2 regions of the Caballeronia sp. LP006 genome follow, and region 1 is predicted to be linked to the other one. Evidence: predicted binding sites of a transcription regulator. Region 1 holds the regulator's gene; the other holds the start of a gene.
The links. The regulator FliA, encoded in region 1, starts transcription of late flagellar genes. The targets are predictions, from matches to a motif close to CTAAAGTTTNNNNNNNNNNNGCCGNTA.
Positions count from the first base shown of each region.

Region 2: a site for FliA is predicted at 2,848-2,874, ahead of P9250_RS28450 (DUF4088 family protein). Genes of this name have one in related genera too.

Region 1 covers NZ_JARTVW010000005.1:308,915-313,336, forward strand. The annotation lists gene P9250_RS18135 (aromatic ring-hydroxylating dioxygenase subunit alpha) at 1-939, opposite strand, end outside; gene P9250_RS18140 (diguanylate cyclase) at 1,143-2,237, shown strand; gene P9250_RS18145 (RNA polymerase sigma factor FliA) at 2,332-3,063, opposite strand; gene P9250_RS18150 (MinD/ParA family protein) at 3,082-4,002, opposite strand; gene flhF (flagellar biosynthesis protein FlhF) at 3,995-4,422, opposite strand, start outside.
Region 2 covers NZ_JARTVW010000005.1:2,537,406-2,541,827, reverse strand. The annotation lists gene P9250_RS28455 (ATP-dependent helicase) at 1-1,971, shown strand, start outside; gene P9250_RS28450 (DUF4088 family protein) at 1,996-2,760, opposite strand; gene P9250_RS28445 (AzlD domain-containing protein) at 2,907-3,239, opposite strand; gene P9250_RS28440 (AzlC family ABC transporter permease) at 3,236-3,922, opposite strand; gene P9250_RS28435 (CreA family protein) at 4,189-4,422, opposite strand, start outside.

The sequences.
Region 1 (4,422 bases):
TCTCCGATACGCCACCGACATCCGGTCGCACTTCTGATGCAACTCCGCATCGAGCGCGAGCGGCAGCAGCTTCGGCCATTGCGACTCCACGATCGGCGTGTCCTGCAGCAGAATCTCCATGTTGAAGTCGTACAGCTCCTCGTCGCTGTGCGAAGTCTCGTCTTCGTGAATGGAAACAAGCCACGCGCGGGTCTCGGTCTGCGTCACGGGCGACGCCACCAGCATGATATGCAGTGCGCCCATTGCCCCCGACGCCATCTTCGTGAGCTTCGCAACCAGCGGCCGCTTCACGCGATAAACGTAATCCATCATCGCGCCGCCCTGCCCCGGCAAACCCGCCGGCTGCCAGAAACGGCACTGGCGCGCTTCGAGTCCGTCGGCGCTTTCCACGACTTCATAGTCCGGCACTTCGGTATGCGCATCCTCGCCGAGAATGCCCACGTGCACGAACGAAAAGTGCGCCATGTCCAGGAAGTTTTCGACGACACGCGGCGCGGATGACTTCACCGTCTGCGGCGCAAGGTTGATGCGCCGTCCGCCCGGAATCGCGGCTTCGGGAAAGAAATCGAGCGCGTGCGCGGGCTCGCCGAAGCACATCCACACGACGCCGTATTTCTCCTCGGCGACGAACGCGGTGGCGCACGCGCGTTTCGAAGGCCGAAGCGACGGATTCGACGGAATCAGCACGCACTGACCAAGCGTGTCGTAGCGCCAGCCGTGATAGGGACACACGAGCTGATCGTTCGTCACCGTGCCCAGCGACAGTTGCGCGCCGCGATGCGGACAGTAGTCACGCCAGACATGCGCCACGCCTTCGGCATCGCGCCATACGACGATGCGCTCATCCGCGACGATGAACGCTCGCGTCGAACCCGCCGGCACGTCATCGCCATTACAGACCGCCAGCCATTCGCCAGCGAGAGAAAAGTCGTCGCTCATAGCACTGAAGCATCCGCAGAAAACGCCGTTAATCATCTGTCCGAGATGCGTTCTTACACGATTCACAGCAGCTTGGCAAAACGTTGCAAAATACCAGTCGTCGGAGACGAACATCGCGACCGGGCCGCAATAAGACAAAAGCGCGACAGCAAAGACACGCGCAAAAGACCATAACAGCAAGAAATCACCACCAGGGGTTCAGTATGGAGCAGGCGCATCAACCGGCACGCCGGGCCTATGCCTTCGCATGGTCCGGCAACCGGAATCCCGAACGCGAGCAAGCCATGCTGCGTATCGGGATGGGAGCGGCAGTTCTGCTGGCTTATGCGGTGTATGCGTGGCGGCACCCTTCGGCCAACGCGTCGCTGATCACGCGGTTGATCGCGCTCTACGTGTCCTACGGTGCAATCACACTATTGCTCGTCAGCCGGATGATGGCGCTGTCCAACGTCCGGCTCGTCATCACCACTATCCTCGATCAGGCGTTGCTCGGCGCGATGTTCTTTCTCTGCGGCACGCTCGCCTTGCCGCTGCTGTGGGTGGTGTTCTGGTTTCTGATCGGCTCGGGATGCCGCTACGGCAAGCGCACGCTCGCCATTTCGTGCGCGATGGCGCTCGTCGCGATCGTCGCGCTGGCGTTGTGGCAACCGTGGTGGGTGGCAAACCGCGCCGCCGCGCTCGGGCTCGCGCTGAGCGTGCTGGGCGCGTCGGTGTATCTGAGTGTGCTGGTCGACAGGCTTGGCAGCGCGAATCGCGTGCTGGCGCGGCAGGCATCGACGGACCCGCTCACGGGCCTCTATAACCGTTACGCGCTCGAACAAACCGTGAATCGCGCGATGTCCGCGCCCGAAGCCGCCGACGCGAACACCAGCGCACTGCTACTGATCGACCTCGACGGCTTCAAGGGCGTGAACGATACCTACGGTCACGCGGTCGGCGACGTGCTGTTGCAGTCGTTCGCGCAATTGCTTGCACGGCGCATGCGCAAGACCGACACCATCGCGCGGCTGGGCGGCGACGAGTTCGTCGTGCTCGCGCGCAACATGCGCGATCGCAGCGCGGTGCTCACGCTCACCGATGGCATCCATTCGGCGCTCGCCGACCTCACGCTGGTGCAGGAGCGGCCAGTGAGCGTATCGGCGAGTATCGGCGCCTGCTTGCTGTCGAGCGCGGCAGAAGCGCATGACGCCGATATCACCGCCGTGCTGAGAGCCGCGGATCGCGCGATGTATCGCGCAAAGAGTCTCGGCGAAGGCAAGACGGTGTTCGCCGAGGCGCGCGACTTCGAGATGCATTGAGCCCATCCGCGCGCATTCGAGCGCCTTTGCAAAGGCAAGAGCAAAAAGCGCGCGGCCCCGGTTCGGGGCTTCGCGCGCCTCTACAACTCGGAACTCAAGCCTCGACGCTAGTCCACGACTGTTCCCGCAGCTTCGCACGCAAACGCGCCACGGCCTGGCTATGCAACTGGCACACGCGCGACTCGCTCACTTCCATCACCGCGCCGATTTCGCGCAGGTTGAGGCCCTTCTCGTAGTACAAGCTCATGAGCAGCTTCTCGCGCTCCGGCAACTTGTCGATGGCTTCGATCAGCGCGCCGCGCAGGCTGTCGTCCAGAAGCGCCGACAGCGGGTCCGAACGATCGACGCAGTAACGGTCGAGGAACGGCTCGTCGTCCGCCGAGCGGTCGAAGTCTTCGTAATAGATCAACTGGCTGCCATGCAAGTCCTGCAGCATCGACTGATACTCGTCGAGCGGCATCTTCATGTGCTCGGCGACTTCGGTCTCGCTGGCTGAACGGCCAAGGTTCTGTTCCACCTTGTGTACCGCCGACTCCACTTCGCGCGATGTCTTGCGCATGCTGCGTGGCAACCAGTCATTGGCGCGCAACTCGTCGAGCATGGCGCCGCGAATACGCTGACTTGCGTAGGTTTCGAACTGGGCGCCCTGATCTTCCTTGTAGCGGCTAGCCGCATCGAGGAGGCCAATCATGCCGGCCTGGATCAGATCGTCGAGATCGACGCTCGCCGGCATTTTGGCGACGAGCTGGAGTCCGAGGCGGCGAACGAGCGGCGCATATTTCGTAAGCACGTCGGACTGCGAGAGTTTGCCTTGGGCGTTATACATCCTGTTCACCTTTCAATATCACATCGACGCCGTGCTGCTCATTGCATGATCGGAAAACGCCGCCGCTCGGTGCGCCGCTTTCCGTCCGCTTTCACCAGACTCGCCAACCGGAATGTGCGCGTCGTACTGGCTCGCTTCGTCGCCGCGCGAAAACGGCGCGGGACGCATCGGCCAGTGCAGCAGCTCGGCTGCGATGTAGCGGTAGTCGCGCGCCGCGGCCGTAGCCGGAAACGCTTCCACCGCACACCGAGAGAGCTCCCTCGCCCGAGCGACGCGCGCATCCTCGGACACATACCCTGCCTGCACGAGCGACACGGCCAAATAACGGCTCGCGACACCCGAGAGGTTGTCGAACGCGACCGCTGCATCGGCTGCGTCCTGCACGTGATTCATCAGCACGCGGAACTGGCCGATCGCGTGGGCGTAGTGCAAGCGCTTCATGCACGCATACGCCTCGGTGATCGCCGACGCGGCTACCCGCGTCACTATCAGAAAGTCATGCGCCTGCGCCGCGAGCGACGAGAGCGCGCCATTACGATCGAGTTGCGCATCGATCAGCACGATATCCGCGGGGCCGTCGAGCAGCGCGCGTGCTTGCGCTGCGTCGTGGCTGATACGTTCATCGCGCGGTGCGGCGATCAGCGAAAAACCCATCGGCGTGCGCACCGCGACATCCTGCAGTTCGCGACGGCCGGACATCACCGCCGAGAGCGCGCCCGCGCCATCCACACCCGCCATGCGGCTGACCGAGCCCGCGTTATGCCGCTCGTCGATGACGAGCACATCCTTGCCATGCACGGACAACGCCGCGCCGAGGTTCACTACCGCCGACGTGCAACCGATGCCCGCCGGTCCGCCCACTACAGCCACCACGCGAGAACTGGCGCGCGTCAGCAGCCTTCTCAGGCCTTCAGCCTGATCGAGCACGAACTTATCCAAAATGGACTCCATGCAGTTCGGTCGTGGCGCGTGCGGACAGTGCGGACAGAAGCGCCGGCACATCGTCGTCTTGCGGCACGAAAGGCGAGCCATCGCGCGGAATGCAGAACGCGCTCTTGATGAGGAAACGCTTGGTTGCGACGTACAAGTTCTCCGGCACCTTCTGACCGGTCGATACGTAATGCACCGGCAGCTTGTAGCGGATGACCGTATCGAGCACGCTGCCGAGGTTGGTCGCCTCGTCGAGCTTGGTCAGAATGCAGCCCGCGAGCGGCGGCTGGTCCGGCGCACTCTTGTAGGCCTGCACGACTTCGTTGAGCGTGTCGCCGTGGCTCGTGGCGTTCAGCAGCAACAAGCGTTGCACCGGCTGACCCGTGCCGCACAGCATCGCGATCTGGTCGGAGACCGTGCGATCGCGCT
Region 2 (4,422 bases), 2.2 Mb from region 1:
GGCGCGGGGTCTGGCAAGACCAACACGCTGGCGCACCGCGTCGCGCATCTGCTGGTGAAAGGCGCCGACCCGCATCGCATCCTTTTGCTTACTTTCTCGCGCCGCGCCGCCGTCGAGATGACGCGTCGCGTCACGCGCATCGCCATGAACGCGCTGGGCACCAAGGCCGCCATCGCGCAAGGTCTCACGTGGTCAGGCACGTTCCATAGCGTTGGCGCGCGTTTGCTGCGCGATTACGCCGATCTCGTCGGGCTCGCGCCGTCGTTCACCATCAACGACCGCGAAGACTCCGCCGATCTCATGAACCTCGTGCGCCACGAACTCGGGTTATCGTCGAAAGAGAAGCGCTTTCCCGCCAAGTCCACGTGCTTCAGCATTTATTCGCGGGTGGTCAACACGGGCGCCTCGCTTGCCGCCGTGCTGGATCAGTCGTATCCGTGGTGCCGCGAGTGGGAGGCGGACTTGAAGCGTCTCTTCGCCGCCTACGTCGCGGCCAAACAGACGCAAAGCGTGCTCGATTACGACGACCTCTTGCTTTACTGGTCGCATCTCGCGGCCGAGCCGACTATCGCCGCCGATCTGTCGAGCCGCTTCGATCACGTGCTCGTCGACGAATATCAGGACACCAACCGCCTTCAGGCCACCATTCTTCTGGCGATGAAACCGGACGGCCGCGGCCTCACCGTCGTCGGCGACGATGCGCAGTCCATCTACTCGTTTCGCGGCGCGACGGTGCGCAATATCCTCGATTTTCCGCGGCACTTCGACCCGCCCGCCGCAACCGTCACGCTCGATCGCAACTATCGTTCGACGCAGCCCATTCTCGAAGCGTCCAACGCGGTGATCGGCATGGCCACCGAGCGCTATACGAAGAACCTCTGGACCGACAAGGCATCGGCGCAAAAACCGCGCGTGGTGAGTGTCGCCGATGAAGCCGATCAGGCGCGCTATATCGTCGAACAAGTGCTGGAGGCGCGCGAGGGCGGCATGAAGCTCAAGTCGCAGGCCGTGCTGTTTCGCGCGGCGCATCACAGCGCGACGCTCGAAATCGAACTCACGCGCAAGAACATTCCGTTCGTGAAGTTCGGCGGGCTCAAGTTTCTCGACTCCGTGCATGTCAAGGACGTACTCGCCGTATTGCGCTGGGCGGAAAATCCGCGCGATCGTGTCGCCGGCTTTCGCGTGGCGCAATTGCTGCCGGGCGTCGGGCCGGCCATCGCCGGGCGGCTGCTGGACAGCGTGGCGCAAGCCGAACGTTCATCGAATGCGATTGCCGCCTTCCATGCGCCCGCCCGCGCCAGCGAAGACTGGCCGCGTTTCGTCGGCCTGATGGCGAAGCTCTGCGGCCGCGAGAGCGGCTGGCCGGCGGAGTTCGAAATGATCCGCCGATGGTACGAGCCGCATCTCGAACGCAATCACGAAGACGCGGCCATTCGTCTTGGCGACGTATTGCAAATGGAGAGCATCGCGTCGACCTATCCCACGCGCGAGCGCTTTCTCACCGAACTCACGCTCGATCCGCCCGATGCGACCAGCGACGAGTCCGGCGTGCCTCTTATCGACGAAGATTATTTGATTCTCTCGACAATCCATTCGGCGAAGGGGCAGGAATGGCGCAATGTTTTCGTGCTGAACGGCGTGGACGGCTGCATTCCATCCGATCTGGGCACGGGTAGCGACGAGGAAATCGACGAAGAGCGGCGGCTGCTTTATGTGGCGATGACGCGCGCGAAGGAAGATCTGCATATCGTCACGCCGCAGCGCTTTTACGTGCACAACCAGACGCATCTGGGCGACCGGCACGTGTGGGCGCAACGCACGCGCTTCATTCCGCAGCATCTGATGCAGAACTTCGAAGCCACCGCGTGGCCGCCGGTTCCGGTCGCCGCCGCGCCGACGGCGGCGGGACTCGCGGCCGCGGCTAAGGCGAAGATCGATATCGCGGCGCGCTTAAAGGGGATGTGGGATTAGCGGTAAGCGGCGCCCGGTCCATGCCTAACGCTGCGCCCGCGAAGTCTTCGGCACGCGCGGCGCCGGCGCAAAGATGCTCCGTAGCCATGCGGCAAATCGCGTGAACCCATCATAAGGTTCATCGACAAACAACTCCGGCCGCAGCGAGCGAATGTATTCGAGCACCTGCTGCGCTTCCTGCTTCTGAATCGACCCATAAAAAATGCCGAGCCGCAGCAGACAGCGCAATTCACCGAGCTTCTCGCGCGCATTCGAGCCAACGCTGTTTTCCACCGCGATCTTCGTCTCATAGGTGCGCTGACGCAGCGAATCGGCGAGGCGCCACGCGGGCGTCTGCATCTTCTCCTCGACTTCGCGGATATCCATCGCGGCCGACTTGATCTGCGAGGCGAGCACATCGACTTGCGAAGCATCGCCCTTCGCCTCGGTGACGATGGCCGTCGCCCATTCGCGCGATGCCTTCACGAGATCCTCGGCGTTCCAGTCCGAGCGGATCGCGAACGCGAAACCGTGTTCGGCCGCCTGTCGGATCAAAATCTCGACGACATCCGGAAATTCCTTGTCGAGCGCGCGTTTGGCCCACGCGTACTGGCCTTGCGACAGCATGCGCTGCACCGCCTGCTCGGTCAGCGGCGTCGGATTGTCGAGCAGCTTGGCGCGCAGAAAGTCCTCGAACGTCGGCGTGACGAACTGCGGGTCGAGCTTGAGCGACAGGCGCATGAACGCCTCATAGTCGCGATGCAATGAAGCGATGGTCTCGTCGCGAAACGATAGGGTTATTTGACGCATGTTGGTTCCCGGTTCCGCGCTCGGATGGCCCGATGGCGGGAAATGCCTTTGGCGTCCGCTTCGACGGCGGAGTCCATTCGTTTCTGATAACGGCGTTACAGCCGGGAACTTGAGGGTGTTCTGAAAGCCGTTGCGCGAAGAAGCCTTTAACGCAAGACGACGAACTGCCAAACGAAGAAAACCGCGAGCGACACCCCGATGGTAAGCAAGGGCCGCCTGGTCCACGCGCACACGGCCACCGCAACCACGGCGGCCACGAGTTGCGGGTTGCGCCATGTGATTTCCGCGCCGTTGCCATGCGGCGAGACGGTCATCGGCACGATGATCGCGGTCAGCACCGTCACCGGCACGAAGCCGAGCGCCGTGCGCACGATGGGCGGAAACGGCAGCCGCTCGCCCAGCACGAAGACGGCCGCGCGGATCAGATACGTGACGAGCGCCATGCCGAGAATCAGCAGCACATAGTTCGATGTGGTCATCGTGCGCGCTCCTTGCGGTTATCGCCGTTCGATTCGCGCTCGCGTCGTTCCATCAGCGTGATCGCCATGCCGACTCCGATTCCCACCAGCACCGCCGCAAGCAGGCCGAGCTTGTATGGCCAGTCCTGCCACGCGAACGACAGCACGCCCGATGCCATCGCCGCCGCGACGAAGCGCACGGCCACCAGTTGCGGCACGATGATGGCGATGAACGTCGCGACCATCGCGAAGTCCAGCCCGAGCGACTTGAGCCCTGGGAATGCGGCGCCGAAGAGCAAGCCGACGAGCGTCCACAGTTGCCAGTTCAGATACATCGAGAGGCCAGAGCCGAAGAAGTAGTGCGGGCCGATTTCGCCCGGCGCGCGCTTCTGGTAATGCGCGTAAGCGACGGCGAACACTTCGTCGGTGAGCAGACCCGACAGCGCCCAGCGCCAGCGCGCGGGCAGATGCGCGACATAAGGCGCGAGCGTCGCCGAATAAAGGACGTGCCGCAAGTTGATGACGAAGGTCGTCGCCCAGATCACGATGAAGCTCGCGTGTCCCGCGATCATGCCGATGGCGATGAACTGCGCCGAGCCCGCGAACACCGCGAGCGACATCAGCTGGCCGTGCCAGAGCGTGAGCGGGCTCGCCGTGACGAGCGTGCCGAAGATGACGCCGAAGGGCGCGGCGCCGACCATCATTGGAATGGTGTCGCGCGCGCCGGCGGCGAATTCCCGCAGCGCGGGGCTGGATACTGCTTTCAAATCGTGCCTCCGTTATAAGCCAATATGAGCGCTTGGGCATTCATATCGGTCGCCGGGAGGATAAGGCATGCAGTAAGCATCGGGCTTGTACGATCGTGCGGCGCTCGTGGCTCGCGTGACGGTTTCAACCAGCCTGCCGGCAAGTCGTACAGTTTACAACTTCATTGTGAGCGCGGCGGGGCGCGCGCATCGCTTCACTTCCTTCACTTCACGGGAATGGTCGTGCCTTCGGGAACCGGCACCGCCGTCACGCTGTTCTTCGGACTACCGGTCGCAATGCGGTCGCTGTAGGTCAAGTAGACGAGCGTATTGCGTTTGGCGTCGACCACGCGCACCACGTGCAACGTCTTGAAGATGAACGACATGCGGTCGGAGAAGACATCGGTCTTCTGCTTGAGCGGCTGAGTGAATTTGATCGGCCCGACCTGACGGCAGGC